DNA from 2 places in the Martelella sp. AMO21009 genome. Region 1 is predicted to be linked to the other one. Evidence: riboswitches for the same ligand, from Rfam matches in the RefSeq annotation. Region 1 holds a riboswitch; the other holds the start of a gene.
The links. Region 1 has a riboswitch for thiamine pyrophosphate ahead of V6766_RS22205 (TRAP transporter large permease). Riboswitches for the same ligand answer to the same signal wherever they lie in the genome.

Region 2: another riboswitch for thiamine pyrophosphate. It lies ahead of thiB (thiamine ABC transporter substrate binding subunit); the one in region 1 lies ahead of V6766_RS22205 (TRAP transporter large permease).

What each region holds. Positions count from the first base shown of each region.
Region 1 covers NZ_JBAKFR010000034.1:30,994-38,936, reverse strand. Annotated here, with positions in the region: gene V6766_RS22215 (GumC family protein) at 284-2,398, shown strand; gene V6766_RS22210 (lytic murein transglycosylase) at 2,684-3,682, shown strand; TPP riboswitch at 3,770-3,872, shown strand; gene V6766_RS22205 (TRAP transporter large permease) at 4,038-5,834, shown strand; gene V6766_RS22200 (TRAP transporter substrate-binding protein) at 5,849-6,847, shown strand; gene V6766_RS22195 (diguanylate cyclase) at 6,869-7,943, opposite strand, start outside.
Region 2 covers NZ_JBAKFR010000002.1:107,839-115,781, reverse strand. Annotated here, with positions in the region: gene V6766_RS02740 (thiamine ABC transporter ATP-binding protein) at 1-215, opposite strand, end outside; gene thiP (thiamine/thiamine pyrophosphate ABC transporter permease) at 230-1,840, opposite strand; gene thiB (thiamine ABC transporter substrate binding subunit) at 2,501-3,511, opposite strand; TPP riboswitch at 3,548-3,646, opposite strand; gene V6766_RS02725 (FKBP-type peptidyl-prolyl cis-trans isomerase) at 3,875-4,312, shown strand; gene V6766_RS02720 (glucan biosynthesis protein) at 4,687-6,306, shown strand; gene V6766_RS02715 (hypothetical protein) at 6,290-6,466, shown strand; gene mdoH (glucans biosynthesis glucosyltransferase MdoH) at 6,541-7,943, shown strand, end outside.

The DNA of each region.
Region 1 (7,943 bases):
CGAACCTGCCGGCAGGCTGTGCGAGGCAGGCCGAAAAAGGCCTTGCTGGCGAGCAAGCCTCCACGCCGTCATGACGCGCTCTTGTCTTCCACTCACGGGATTTTTCAATCAGGCTGACACGCACAGGAATGCTGCAGGTCGCGGCGTTCACGGTCGGGAGCTTGACTGGTCGGACCGCTTGGTCTATCGCCCGGTCGGCTTATACCGGGAAAGACTGCGTCTAAAGATGCAGGATCGGCCGAGGGCATGACCAGAACATTTTACACCTGAGTATTTGAGCAACATGCTAAATAGCAAAATCAATACTGAAAATGACGATATCGATCTCCAGAAGATATTTGCCATCTTCTGGAGGCGGAAGTTTCTGATTGCGGTGATATTCATCCTGTTCGTTCTGGCAGGCGGCTATTACGCCTTCAGGATGACGACGCCGATCTATCGGGCAACTTCAGTCACGATGGTGAGCAATCAGGCGGAGAACATCATCGATATACCGAGCGTCCTTGCGCAGCTCGGAACGGACGATGTCGCCCTGCAATCCGAGATCGAGGTGATCAGGTCGCGTATTCTGATCGGAAACGTTGTCGATAGTCTCGGTCTGATGGCGGACCCGGAATTCAACGCGGCTCTGAGAGAGCCGACGACGTTTTCAAGATTTGTCGCCTATATAAAGAGCTTGTTGCCAAAGCCTTCCGATTCCGACGCAGATGCCCCAGGGCCGGACAGGACGCGGGACCGGGTGGTGAGCGCCTTGCTGAACCAGTTCACGGCAACCGTCGTTCCCGACACCACCACCTTCAGGATAACCATGAGTTCGGAGGATCCTGAAAAGGCGGCGCTGATCGCCGACACGATCGCCGAGCAGTATGTGCAGCGCCAGATCGATGTCAAACGCGGCGCGACGGTCGATGCGATCGACTGGCTCAGCGAGCGCGTCGCCGAACTGAAGGTCGCGCTCGAAAAATCCGAAAATGCGGTAAAGCAGTTCAAGACCGATACGCCGCTGACCACGCCGGAAGTGTTGAGCGGGCTGGAGCGGCAATTGAAGTCGATCCGGGATCGCATCACCGAGACGCGCCAGAGGGTCGAGGCTTCCGACGCCTTGCTTGCGAAACTCGAGCAGGCTTCATCTTTTGAAGACAAAGCCGTTCTGCTGGGGGACCCGACGCTCATCGATCTCTCAGCCACCGCTCCTCGCAATAGGAGCGATGCCGCGCGTTTCGAAGCGAGACTGGAGACCCTGCTCGTCGACCGCCGCAGGGACGCGGCCGAGACCAAGAGTCAGCTTGCCTCTCTGGAGACCGCTGAGGCGGCACTTGAGAAGAAGATTCAGGCCGAAAGCGCTGCCTATCTCGAACTGGAGCAGTTGACGCGGGAAGCGGAAGCCAACCGGACACTTTACGAATATTTCCTGGCACGCCTGAAGGAGACATCCGCGCAGCAGGGGATACAGCAAGCGGACAGCGTCATTCTTTCCTATGCCGTCGTTCCGGAGAAGGCGAGCGAACCGTCCAAGAGCCGGATCGTCCTTCTTGCCGGTCTTGTGGGGCTTGTTTTCGGTGGCCTGCTCAGCCTGCTGATCGAGATGCGGAACAGAACCTTCAAGTCATCGCAGGAACTCGAGGAACTGGCCGGCTTGCCGGTCGTCGGCATGTTGCCTCTGGTGCCGGCGAAACACCGGAGCGATCTCTTCCACTACCTTCAGACGCATTCGACCTCACCGTTTGCCGAGGCGATACGCAATCTCAGAACGTCGGTTGTGCTTGCCAATCTCGACAAGCCGCCACAGGTGATCATGCTTTCGTCTTCCATTCCCGGCGAGGGTAAAACGACAAGCAGTATCGCTCTGGCGCTCAATTTCGTGAGCATGGGCAAGAAGGTTCTTCTGATCGAAGGCGATCTGCGGCGACTGACCTTCCAGCAGTATTTCGGCAATTCCAGAACCGACGCCGGTCTGATCTCCGTGCTTTCGGGCAAGCAGACTCTGGAGGAAACCGTTTTCCACAGCGAAGGGCTGGATCTCGATGTTCTTTTTGGCGAACGCTCGCCGAAAAATGCGGCCGATGTTCTTTCATCCAGGAAGATGGATGAGCTGCTTCGCGAGGCTCGTTCAAAGTACGACTTCATCATCGTCGACGCGCCGCCGGTGCTGATCGTGCCCGATGCGCGTGTTCTGAGCCAGTTCGTCGATGCCATCCTCTTCGTCGTCAAATGGGATTCGACCCACCATCACCAGGTCGAAGAAGCGATCCGTTCCTTCGAGGAAGGCAAGATCGAGGGGTTGGTCCTCAATCAGATCGATCCGAACGGATTCAAGCGCTATGGCTATAATTACGGCTATGGCTATGGCTATGCCGCCCACTATGGCGACAAGTATTACGATACGGACGACGACTAGCGCCTTGCCAGCCCCTGTTGCACAGCGGAGAAAACCTTTCGCCGCTGTGCTTTCGCATCTCCATAAAATAGACGCAAGCGCGTGCTCTTTCGGTCAGGAGGCCGATGCGCTAGGTTTGCGCACGAATGGAGCGGGGTTATCTGTATGTATCTGACGCGACGCGTGTTTTCTCTTGGGGTGATTGCCGCGACGCTTTCAGCGTGCACGAACAGCTCGGTTGGCAGTTTTTCTTCCGTCGCCGATCCGGCGATGCGGCCGGTGGCCAATTCTGAGTGGAACGCGTGGGTGGCTGGCTTCAAGCAGCGGGCGGCGGCGCGCGGGATTTCCAACGACACGTTGACGGCGGCCTTCGCCAATGCCGGATACACGCCGGGGGTCATTGAGCAGGACCGCAACCAGACGGAATTCAAGCGCACGCTGGAAGACTATCTGGCCATTGCCGGCTCCGATGAGCGGATCGCCAAGGGGCGCGCCAATTATGCCCGCTACCGCGATGTTCTGGAGCGGATCGAGGCGACCTATGGCGTCGACGCCAATGTGATTGTCGCCATCTGGGGCCTGGAAAGCATGTACGGCGAACGGCGCGGCAGCATTCCGGTTGTGTCGTCGCTTTCGACGCTGGCCGTCGAGGGGCGGCGCGGTGCTTTCTTCGAAAGCCAGTTGGTCGGGGCGATGCGGATCCTGCAGAACGGCGATATCACGCCCGAACGGATGACCGGAAGCTGGGCCGGCGCCATGGGGCACACCCAGTTCATCCCCACCTCCTATCTCGGCTATGCCGTCGATTTCAACGGTGACGGGCGGCGCGATATCTGGGAGGCCGACCCGACCGATGCGCTTGCCAGCACCGCGAACTATCTTGCCCGCTCGGGTTGGCGGAAAGGTCAGCCCTGGGGCGGCGAGGAGGGCTCGCTCGGCGCTGCCGTTGATGGCACCAGGATACAGCCGCAGGCGGGCGGTCCGGTCTTCGTCGTGGGGCACAATTTCAACGTCATCAAGCGCTACAACAATTCCACCAATTATGCGCTGGGCGTGGGATATCTCGCCGACCGGATCGCGGGCGCCGGCCCGCTCAGGGGCAGTTTTCCCGATGACAGTTACGGCTTCAGCGCCGACCAGCGCAAGGAGCTGCAGTCGCGGCTTTCGGCGGCGGGCTACGATGCCGGCACCATCGACGGCGTGTTCGGCGACCAGACCCGCGCCGCGATCACGGCCTATCAGCGGCAGAACGGGCTGAATGTCACGGGCGAACCGTCCATGGCTCTGCTGCAAAGGCTTCGGTAAAACCCGTTGGCAAGTTGTCTTGCGTTGCCGCCAGACGCCACGTTTCCGGCATGCCATTGACAGCGCCCTAAAAGCCGGACAAAACCTGACTATTCCGAGGGGTGCATCCTGCGATGCTGAGACGGCGGTGAGCCGGACCCTTGAACCTGATCCGGGTCATACCGGCGTAGGAACGGAAAATCTGGCCGCTCTGCCATAACCTTTCTCTTCTCCGCCGGTCTCCTTGATTGCAACATCCTGGGGATCGCATCATGAAGTCTTGCCGTCCAATGCCATGCGCGGGCCGCCGATGGTCCAGCCGTCCGAACGGCTGTTTTGAGACAGGCGTTGCCCGCGAACGGCATCGTCCATGCCCATGACGGCGGTCCGCAGCACCGCCGGACGGTTTGCGGAGGCACTGGAAGCCGCGCTCGGCCTGCTCGCCGCCGTCATCCTGATGGCGATGCTCGCTCTCGTCGTGGCGGGCGTCGTGTTGCGCTATGTCTTCCACACCGGCGTCGTCGGCATGGAGGATCTGGGCATCTGGCTGAATATCGCGCTGATCTCGGCCGGCCTGCCGCTTACCCTTTCGGGCCCGCTGTCGATGCGGCTCGATGGTCTTGCACGGCTGCTGCCCGATCGGGCATCTGGCCTGCTCGCTGTCGTTGCCGATGGCTTCAGCGTCGTCGCGGGGCTGATCCTGTGCCTCGGCGGCCGTGAGGCGATCGCCTTGCTTGGCGGAATGTCGCCAACGCTCGGGGTTCCGGAATGGGTGCGCCTCGCCTTTCCCGCAGCGGGCGGGCTGGGTCTGCTCGTGCTGCTCTGCCTGCGCCGCCTGGAGCGGTCGAACGGCGCACGGCTAATCTTCGGGTTCGCGCTCGGCGGGTTTCTTTACTGGGCTGTCGGCCGGTTCGCGATCGATATCACCCTGCCGGCCAGCCTGCCGCTCGCGCTGGCCGCCGCGCTCGGCCTCATTTCCGGCGCGCCGCTTGCCCATGTGTTTCTGGCGTCATCCTATGGCGCGATCGCCTTCGGGGCGTTGCAGACGGAGCAGGCGATCATCGCCAATACCGTTGCCGGCATGTCGAAATTCCTGCTGCTGGCGATCCCGTTCTTTCTGCTTGCCGGCGCGTTTCTGAAGCTCTCGGGAGCGGCCGGCAAACTCGTGGCGTTCGCGGCCTCGCTCGTCGGTCATTATCGTGGCGGCTTGGCGCAGACGACGCTGTTGACCGGGGTTCTCTTCTCAGGCGCGTCCGGTTCCTCGGTCGCCAATGCTGCCTTTGCCGCCTCGACCTTCCATCCAGAACTGGTGCGCCACGGCTATCCGCCCGCCCGCGCCGGCGCGCTTGTCGCGGCCTCCTCGGTTCTCGACAACGTCATCCCGCCCTCAATCGCCTTTCTCATTCTGGCGACGGCGACCAATCTTTCCGTCGGCGCGCTGCTTGTCGGCGGGCTGTTTGCCGGCCTTCTGATGGCGGCGTTTCTCGCCGTCGCCATAAGGCTCGCGATGGGGGCCGCGAGCGGCGCGCCGCCGGCTTCGGCCAAAATGCGCAGGCGGGCCGGGATCGCGGCCCTACCGGCCTTCGGCCTCGGTCTGATCGTGGTGTTCGGCATTCGCCTGGGCATTGTCACGACGACGGAGGCGGCGGGCCTTGCCGCCCTTTACACGCTGATCCTGGCGGCAACGTCCCGCCGCTCCGGTTCCAGCATTGTCGCCGCCTTCCGCCAGTCGGCGGCAGAGGCGGCGGCGATCGGTCTCCTGATCGGCGCGGCGGCCCCCGTCGCCTTCCTGCTCGCGATCGATGATATCGCCGGTCTGGTGCGCCACCTCGCCGGCCTGTTCGGGGGCAGCGCCGTTGCCGTTCTCCTGCTCGCCAATGGGATCCTGCTGATTGCGGGCCTGGTGATGGATATCGGGGCGGCGATCCTGCTGCTTGGCCCTGTGCTTCTGCCGGTTGCCGTTGCCGCCGGGATCGATTCGATCCGTTTCGGCGTCGTCCTCGTCGTCAATCTGATGATCGGCGGGCTCACGCCGCCGGTCGGCATGCTGGCCTTCGTGGTCGGCGGCGTCACCGGCCTTCCGCCGGAAAGCCTGTTCAGGGCGATGTGTCCTTTTCTTCTGGCGCTTCTCGCAGCCCTGTTCGTCCTCATCCTCTTTGCCGTTCCCGTATGAAAGGTTTGTCTGCCATGACTACGCTCAACCGTCGCCATCTCCTGAAAACAGGCGCCGCGGCCGCCGCAGTGCTTGCTGCGCCCGCCTATCTGCGAACCGCCAGCGCCGCCACGCGCGATGTCGTCATCGCCTCGCTCCTCGGCGAGGATAAGCCGGAAACCATGGTCTGGCGCTTCTTCGCCGATGCGGTCGAACAGCGGCTTCCGGGCCGGTTCCGCTTCCGGATCGTGACCAATGGCGCGCTCGGCGGCGAAAAGCAGGTGGCCGAGAATATTCGCCTCGGATCGGTGCAGGCGAGCCTCTCCACCATTTCGGCGCTTTCGGCCTGGACGCCGCAATTGCAGTTGCTCGACCTGCCTTTCCTGTTTCGCGATGCCGCGCATCTTCGCGACGTCGTCACCGGCCCGGTCGGCGACGACCTCTCGGCCCGGCTTGCGCAAGAGCAGTTCATCGTCGGCGGTTTTATTGATTACGGGGCCCGCAACCTGCTGGCCAAGGAGGCGATAACGCGGCCCGGAGAGATGGAAGGCAAGACCATCCGCGTCATCAACACCCCGCTCCACACGCGCCTTTGGAGCGCCTATGGCGCGACGCCGGTCGGCATCCCGATCACCGAAACCTATAACGCGCTCGCCACCGGGGTAGCGGATGCCATGGACCTGACGAAATCGGCCTATGCCGGGTTCAAGCTCTATGAGGTGGTGCCGTTCATGACCGAAACCCGCCATATCCGCGCCGCCGGGGTGCTCTATTTTTCCGCCGGCTTCTGGAACAGTCTCGATCCCGAAACACAGGCCGTGCTCGGCGCGATCTCGGCCGAGGCCGCGCTCTATTTCAACCGGCTGATCGTTGAGGACGAGGCGCAGTCCGTGGCGCTTGCCAAGGCCAATGGCGCCACTTTCCTTCAGCCGGAGGACATGGAGGCCTGGCGCGCCGGGGCGCGGGGCGTGTGGAGCGATTTCGCACCCGTCGTCGGAGGAATGGACACAATCGAGGCGGTGGCGCAGGGCTGAGCTGCGCCCGAAACCGGCCGTTCAGCCGGTGACCTTCACCTGATTGCGACCCTCCACCTTGGCGGCATAAAGCGCGCGGTCGGCGAGCTCGATGATATTGGGCGGCGAAACCCGCGGGCTGAACACGGATATGCCGATGCTGACCGTCAGCGTCTGCTTCTGTCCGTCGGGGAGGATGAACGTCTGCCCGGCGATGGTGTTGCACAGGCGCTCCGCGATCGCTGTCGCCTCATAGGTTCGCAGTCCCGGCAGGATCATCGCGAATTCCTCGCCGCCATAACGGTAGGCCCGGTCATTCTCGCGCGCCGTCAGTTCAATTGTATCCGCAACCTGCCGGAGCGCGTCATCCCCCGCCAGGTGTCCATAGGTGTCGTTGAACTGCTTGAAATGGTCGACATCGATCATCAGCAGGGAGAACGGCTCGCCGCTCTCTTTCGATACGGCGATGGCCTCGTCGATCGCGCGGTCGAACTCGCGTCGGTTGTAAAGGCCGGTCAGGCCATCGGCGCGCGCGGCCGCAGCCAGGGCATCTTCCTGCCGGTTGATCTGCTTGAGCATGGTGTTGAAGGCCTGCGCCACGGAGGCAAGCTCCGGCGGGACCTGCACCTCGATTTCGCGGTTGCGCGTGCCGCCCGCGACCAGCATCGCGCCTTCCACCAGTTTGTCGGTGCTGCGGATCAGCGCCTGGTCGATGATGAATATGCCGATCCCGGAAAACACCAGCGCCAGAACGCCTGCAATCGCGGCAAAGCGGTCGAGCCGCTCCATTGTTTCGAGTGCTTGTCGGTGGCTCTCCTCGTTCAGCAGGCGCATGCTCTCGGCAATGCTTTCCACGCGCTTGCCGGTTTCGCCGACGACGCTTTCAAAGCGCATCAGGGGCTGGTCGGCGCCGCCGGGCAAAGGGGCAACGTCCGACGCGGCCTGCAGCAACAGTGCCCATTGCTGGCTCACGCCTTCAAGCACGGGATCAAAGGAAGGGTACGTCTCCGTTATCATTTCCAGATCGCGCAGATTGGCGGCGATATCGCGCTCGGCCGCCTCGAAACGATCGCGGTAGCTTTCGTCGCCGGTCTGCGCGAAATCATTGACATCGGTG
Region 2 (7,943 bases), on a different contig from region 1:
GAAACATGAAGCCCGTTCATCCGCTCGCCGGCAATAAGGATTTCGCCGCTGTCGGGCTTTTCGAAACCGGCGATCAGGTTGAGCAGCGTCGTCTTGCCGGAGCCGGAGCGGCCGGTCACCGCGCTCACCTTCGCGCCCTCGATCTGGCCGTCGAAGCGGAAATCCTTGTCGCCGAGCCTCAGGGCAACATCGTCAAGCGTGATATCGACGGGCATGGTTGCTTTCCCTTTCATCGCGCGGCCTGCCGGCGGGTGCCGACGACCATCAGGATAAGGCAGATCGCGCCGAGGATCAGCGCGAGCCCGTTGGCATCCGCCGTGCGGTAACTGCCGAGCCGGCTGTAGAGCAGCCAGGGCAGCGTGGTGAGATCATCGCCGCCGAACAGCGCCACGGCGCCGAGATCGCCGAGCGACAGCGCCATGGCGAAGGACAGCGCGGTCAGAAGCGGACGTTTGAGCCCCGGCCAATCGACAATGCGCAGCCGAGAGAAACCGGAAAGACCGAGACTTGCCGCAAGCCGCGCGGTGCGCGCCCGGTGAACCGCGATTGCCGGCTGCAGCACCCGCAGCACGAAGGGCAACGCCATCAGCGCGTTGATGCCGGCAACCACCAGCGGCGCGGCCGCATCGGTCAGCCCGAAGGGGCGCAAGAGCAGGAACCAGCCGGTGCCCAGCACGATCGGCGGCACCAGCAGAACCAGCGATCCCATCGCCGCCATCGTTGCGCTGAAACCCTTCTCGACAGCGCTCGGACGTTTTGCCGCAGCCACCGCGCCGGTCGCGGCAATGAAGGCGAGCGCCACGAGAAGCGAGAGCAGCGCCGCGCCAAGCGCTATCGCAAGACTGGTCGCCGTCGCCCGCAGAAAAATCCGTTCGCCGAGCAGCTTGATGAGGTCGGCCTCGATGCCCTTGATGACGATCATGGCGAGCGGGAGCGCGAGGGCAACCGTGAACAGCGCGATGATGCCGGCGTCGGCCAGCGCCTTGAACCGGCCCGCGCCATCCGGGCGGGCAATGGCGGTGTCGGCGCTGGTGCCGGGATCGTCGGCCTTGGGCAGAAAGGCGAGCGCGATCAGCACCAGGCCGGTCAGCGCGATCTGCATGCCTGCAAGGGCGACGGCGCGGGCGGGATTGAAATCGAAGCGCAGCGCCTGATAGATCGCGACCTCGATCGTGGTCGCCGCCGGTCCACCGCCGAGAATGAGCACCAGCGTGAACGAGGTGGCGCACAGCATGAAGATCAGCCCGGCGACGCCGGCGATCAGCGGCGCGATCACCGGCCATTCGACAAAGCGGAACACCGCGCGGCCGGGCATGGCGAGCATCGCCGCCGATTTGAAATATTCCTGCGGCACCCGCTCCAGCCCCGCCAGAAACAGGCGGGCGGCGAGCGGCAGGTTGAAATAGACATGGGCCAGCAGAATGCCCTGCAGGCCGTAGATCTGGAGCGGCCGGCCGAGGCCCGCCAGCGTCAGCAGATCGTTGAATATCCCCTGCCGGCCCCAGATGCCGATCAGTCCCAGCGCGCCGATCAGCACCGGCAGGCCGAGCGGCACCGCCATCAGCCGCACGATCCAGAGCCGGCCCGGAAAATGCGGCCGCCGCGCCAACGCCAGCGCGACCGGAATGGCCAGCGCCACCGAAATCAGCGTCGACAGCGTGGCCTGCCACAGCGTGAAACGCAGGATGCGCCAGACATAGGGCTCGTCGAACACCGCGATAGAAGCCTGCAGCCGTCCGAAGCCGGAGAGCGCGACAATGGCGATGGCGATAAAGCCGATCACGCCGGCGAGGGCTGCGATGCCGTAGCCATAGCTGCGGCGGCGTTCGGAGGAGGACATCAGCACGGGGCGGCCCTCTCGCTCAGGCGCAGGCGGGCGGGTGGGCCCGGCGGCGTCTGGATGGGAAAGCGGCGAGCCGCCGTGGAGCCAGCCCACGGCCTCGGCTATAAAGGAGTGGGTCTGTTGCATGCAGGTGCGGCGTCTTGCTCCCAATATTCTCTCCCGCTGGCGGGAGAGATGCCCCGAAAGGGGCAGTGAGGGTGGCGGGGCATTTCAAATTGTGAGAGCGGTCGCGGTGATAGGCTCCCCCCTCACTGTCGCTGTCGCGACATCTCTCCCCTCCGGGGCGAGAAGGTTTGGGGGCTATGCGGCATGGTTCGCCGCAGTATGCTGGAGGTGAGGCAATGTCACGCACCCACCGCTCAGCCAGCCCACCACCTCGCCTATAAAGGAGCGGGTCTGTTGCTTCGGGGCGCGGCACCTTGCTCCCAATACTCTCTCCCGCTGGCGGGAGAGATGCCCCGAAAGGGGCAGTGAGGGTGGCGCGGCATCTCAAAACGTGAGGGCGTTCGCGGTGATAGACTGCCCCCTCACTGTCGCTGTCGCGACATCTCTCCCCTCCGGGGCGAGAAGATTGGGGGGCTCTGCGGCGCGGTTCGCCGCACTGCGCCAGAGGCGAGGTAGCCTCGCGCCCTCGCCTCACCGCCGGACCTATCGCTCTCACCGCGCGCTCATGGCGTTCAGCCATTCGTCGATCCATTTCTGGCGGTTTTCAGCGACGACGTCGGGGGCAAATTGCAGGGTCTTTTGCGGCTTCACGGCGTTTTCGAAGGCGGCGGGCAGCGGCTCGCTGGTCGCGGCCGCCGGCATCATCCAGTTATGGGTCGGGATCGCGTCCTGGAAGCCGGGGGTCAGGATGAATTCGAGGAAGGACCTTGCAAGGTCGGGATCATCGGCCATCGTCGTCATGCCGGCGACCTCGATCTGGATGTAAAGCCCGTCCTTGAAATCGATCGCCCTGTAGCGGTCGCTCCCCTCCTCGATCTCGTGATAGGCCGGCGATGTGGTGTAGGACAGCACCATAGGCGCCTCGCCGCTGGTGAACAGCCCGTAGGCCTCCGACCAGCCCGGCGCGACCGTCAGGATACGGTCGGAGAGTTTTTCCCATTGGGCGGCGGCGTCATCGCCATAGACCGATTTCATCCACAGCAGCATGCCGAGGCCCGGCGTGGAGGTGCGCGGATCCTCGATCACCAGTTTCTGGTCGGCGGGGCCGTTCACCAGTTCGTCGAGCGTTGTCGGCGGGTTGTCGATGCTTTCGGTGTCGTAGACGATGTCGAACCAGCCGTAATCGAAGGGCACGAAGATATCATCGGAAAAGCCGCCAGGAATATCGGCCGCCTCGGTCGAGACGCCGGATTTGGCGAAGAAGCTGGTTTCCTTCGCCTCGTGGATGAGGTTGTTGTCGAGGCCGAGAACGATATCGGCCGGGCTCGACTGGCCTTCGAGCTTCAGCCGGTTGAGGAGCGCAACGCCGTCCTCGACGCTGACGAATTTCAGCGTGCAGTCGCAGGTCTTCTCGAAGGCGTCCTTCACCACCGGCCCCGGGCCCCATTCGGCATCGAAACTTTCATAGGTATAGACGGTGAGGACCTTGTTCTCCTGAGCGCCCGCCGGCAGCGCCGGAAGGGCCGCAAGCGCGAGAATGGCGATGGTCGTGCGATAGGTCATGACGCCTCCTTGTGTTCGGTAACTGAGGGGAAAACGGCGTCCTGCGCGTCTAATCCCTCCGCCGGTGCTAGCCGGATCAGGTTCTTCGGGTTGGCTCAAAGCCTCTCAGCGAAAATCGCACCCCGTTAGAGCTGACCAAACACCTATCGCGGCGGTCCCGGCATTTCAAGTGGCGCGCGATTTGAAAAAACGGCCCGGAAGCATTAGGTAAAGGGCTTGTCCGGCGCGCCGGACGAAAAGTCGGTCGTCATGCGAAATAAAGTGTGTCGGCTCATCCTTCAGGGGCGAAAGCACTCTGGAAAACCGAAAACGGCGCGGCCGATCTCGGCCAGCGTGCAGTGTTTCAAGGAAGGAGCACACGAGATGACAGAAGCAAAAGCGGGCGATACCGTTCGTATTCACTACACCGGAACCCTTAATGACGGTTCGACCTTCGACAGTTCCGATGGCCGCGAGCCGCTGGAATTCACCGTCGGCGCCGGCCAGATCATTCCCGGCCTCGACCGCGAGATCGCCGGCATGAATGTTGGCGACAGCCGCGACGTGAAGGTCGATTCCAGCGAAGCCTATGGCCCCCATGACCCGCAGAAGGTGCAGGTCGTGCCGCGCTCCGCCATGCCGCAGGAAGTGGAAGTTGCCCCCGGCATGCAGCTTCAGGCGCGCACGCCAGATGGCCAGACCGTGCCGCTGATCGTGACCAAGGTCGAGGAACAGGAAGTCACCGTTGACGCCAATCATCCGCTCGCGGGCCAGGATTTGAATTTTGCGGTGGAACTGGTCGAGATCGTGAAGGCCGCCTGATCAGGGCCTGCCGCACGGGTTTTCCGACTATGTGAAAATATTGCGGCGCGAAGGTGGCACATTGCCATGATTTTGCCATTCTTTGGCTGAATGGCTTTGCTAATAATGGGCTGGTACGCAAAAGTGTGTGTCAGCCCTTTTTGGTGAGCCATCCTCATGCCGGATTCCCGGAACGTCTATTTTATCGATCGAAAATATTCTTCTTCAGCGATGGAACCGAAACGGGCCTGCCTCGTTTGTGACTCGTCCGCGCCCGTCTGGCGCCGGGCATTCGCGCAACCGCGCCTGCGCGCTTCCGGCGGGCGAAGGGAATGAGTATGCTGCTCTGCACCATTTCATTTTATCTATCCATTTAAAGCCAACGGGATTTACGCATGAAGAGACGAACCTTTCTGGCCCAGACCGCGGTCGGCGCGCTCGCTCTTTCGGGGGTGGGCGGCAAGGCCTTCGCGCAGCAGGCGGTCGAGCCGGGAAAGATGCCGGAAGCCAACGCAACGGTCGAGGCGTCAGCGCCGCCTCCTGACGCGTTCAATTTCGACACGCTTACCGAACAGATGAAGGCCAAGGCCGGGGAGGCTTACGAGGAGCCCTCTCAGGAGGTCCCCGAACCGTTCCGGGACCTTCAATATGATGATTACCGCGCGATCCGCTACGATCCCAACAAGGCGATCTGGCGCGACCAGTCCGATTTTCAGCTTCAGGCCTTCGCGCTCGGCTGGCTGTTCAAGACGCCGGTTGATATCTACGAGGTCGCCGACGGCGTTGCGCAGAAGCTCGAATTCACCGGCGATGACTTCATCTACCGCGCGCCGCTGGACGTCGAGCAGTTCCACGGCGTCAAGCTGCCAGGGGTCGCGGGCTTCCGGATCAACTATCCGCTGAACCGGTCGGAGGTCTCCGACGAGCTGATCTCGTTCCTGGGTTCGTCCTATTTCCGCGCGCTCGGCCAGAACAATCTCTATGGCCTTTCGGCGCGCGGCCTTGCGATCAACACCGCGACCAGCCAGGGCGAGGAGTTTCCGCGCTTTTCCGCCTTCTACATCATGCGGCCGGGCACGGAGAAGGACAAGATCACCGTTTTTGCGGCGCTTGATGGTCCGAGCGTGACCGGCGCCTACCGTTTCGTGATCACGCCGGGCAAGAATACGCGCATGGATGTCACCGCGCGACTCTTTTTCCGGAACGATATCGAGCGTCTCGGCGTTGCCCCTATGACTTCCATGTTCCTGTTCGGTCCCGCCAACCATCATGCCTTTGATGATTATCGGGAGCGGGTCCACGACAGCGAGGGTCTCAAGATCGTGCGTGCCGACGGCACCGAGCTTTGGCGCAATCTGCAGAATGCCAAGACGCTCGCCAATTCGTTCTTCGGCGAAACCAATCCGCGGGCGTTCGGCCTCTACCAGCGCCATCGCGCGTTCGAGGATTACCAGGACGCCGAGGCCCATTACGAGCGGCGGCCGTCGCTTCTGGTGGAGCCGGCCGGAAACTGGGGCAAGGGTACGATTTCGCTGGTCGAGATCCCGACCGATAAGGAAGTCAACGACAATATCGTCTGCTTCTGGCAGCCGGAAGCGCCCGCCAAGAAAGGCGGATCGGCCGAGTTTGGCTACCGGCTGACCTGGGGCGCGATCGAGGAAGACCAGGCCCGGCTTGCCCGCGTCATCGATATCCGCAGCGGCGAGGGCGGCGTGTCCGGTGTGGCCAATGACAATGACGACGTGCGCAAGCTCGTGGTCGATTTCGCCGGCGGCCCGCTGGATGACATGGCGGCCGGCTCGGAACTGCAGGAACGCCTGCACATTACCAATGGCGAGGTCGCACATTCCACGGTCTCGGCGATCAGAGGTCAGGGAGTCTGGCGTCTGGCAATCGATATCAAGCCCGCCGGCGATGCGCCGGTGGAAATTGTCGGGGCGCTGACGGACGGCAGCCGCGACGTGAGTGAAATCTGGTTATATCAGTGGAGAAAAGGCGATGACCAACCAAATTGACGGGTCGGATCAGCACATGGAATTCAGCCGGTTTCTGCCGGCGGCCGCGCCGCTTCCCATGCCCGAGCAGCTTCTCGAGCGCCCGCGCCGTCGCGGCGTGATCGCCACGATCCTGTCGCCGGTTCTCGTGTGGCAGCGCCCGCGCTCGGCGCGGCTCTAGAAACCGGAAGGTAACTTTTCCGGGTGGCCTCCCGTTTTCAACGGCGAGGCCCGCAAGGACTAAAGGGATAACCGATGCTGGCCTTCAGACGGACCTTTTCGATCGTATTCGCCGCAATCATCGCGATTGCGGCGTCGCGCATCGCGATGGACGTTTTCTTCGCCGACGGCGCCGACTGGGTCGACTTCGTGCGGATCGCGCTATGTGCCGCGACCGCCGCGTGGATCGCCTGGGGCGCCGCACTCGGGATTGGCGGCCTGATCGGCCGCAGGTTCAAGACGCCGCCGCGCGCCTCGCTTGCCGAAAGCGGCCAGGCGGCAAAGACAGCCATCCTGATCCCGGTCTATAACGAGGATCCCCGCGCGACGTTCTCGTCGGTCGCCGCCATGGCGCATTCGCTGGCGCAAACGCCTTATGCCGGGCTTTTCGATATTGCCATTCTTTCCGACAGCCGCGATCCCGATGTGATCGCGCAGGAGGAGGCGTGGTTCCTCACCCTCCATGCCGATATGCCGCGCGGGATCGACGCATATTATCGCCGCCGCACCGACAATAGCGGCAAGAAAGCCGGCAATATCGGCGATTTCGTCCGCCGCCACGGCGCGCGCTACCCCTATATGCTGATCCTCGACGCCGACAGCCTGATGGAAGGCGAGACGATCGTTGAAATGCTGCGCCGGATGGAAGCCGAGCCGCGGCTCGGCCTCTTACAGACGCTGCCCAAGATCATCGCGTCGAAGACCTGGTTTGCCCGCGCGCTGCAGTTTTCCGCCGGACTGTTCTCGCCGATGTTCACCCGCGGCCTTGCCCGTATCCAGGGCGAGGAAGGCCCGTTCTGGGGCCACAACGCCATGGTGCGCACCAATGCCTTTGCCGAAAGCTGCGGCCTGCCGGCGCTTTCCGGCGCGCCGCCCTTCGGCGGGCATATCCTGAGCCACGACTATGTCGAGGCGGCGCTCCTCAGGCGTCAGGGCTGGATCGTGCGGGTCGACCCGGATCTTGAGGGCTCCTATGAGGAAGGGCCGCAGAACGCGATCGACTATGCCAAGCGCGACCGCCGCTGGTGCCAGGGCAATCTTCAGCATATCCGCTTGCTGACAGCGCCTGGCCTTCATGGCTGGAACCGGTTCACCTTTCTCCAGGGCGTGATGGCCTATATCAGTTCGCCGCTGTGGATGGCCTTCATTGCCGCCTCGATCGTCGCGCCCCTGTTTGCGCCAGCGATCGACTACTTTCCGAGCCCCTATCTGCCGGCGATATTTCCGCGCGCCGAGACCGCGCTCGCGGTGACGCTGCTGGTCGGCGTCGGCGGGCTTCTGATCGGGCCGAAACTGCTGATCGCGCTGCGCGCCGGGCTTTCCGGCGAGGCGCGCCGTTTCGGCGGATTTTTCCGGGTCTTCCTGTCCACGCTCGCGGAGATCATCTGGTCGTCGCTGCTTGCGCCGATCACGCTGATGTATCAAAGCCGCTCGGTGAT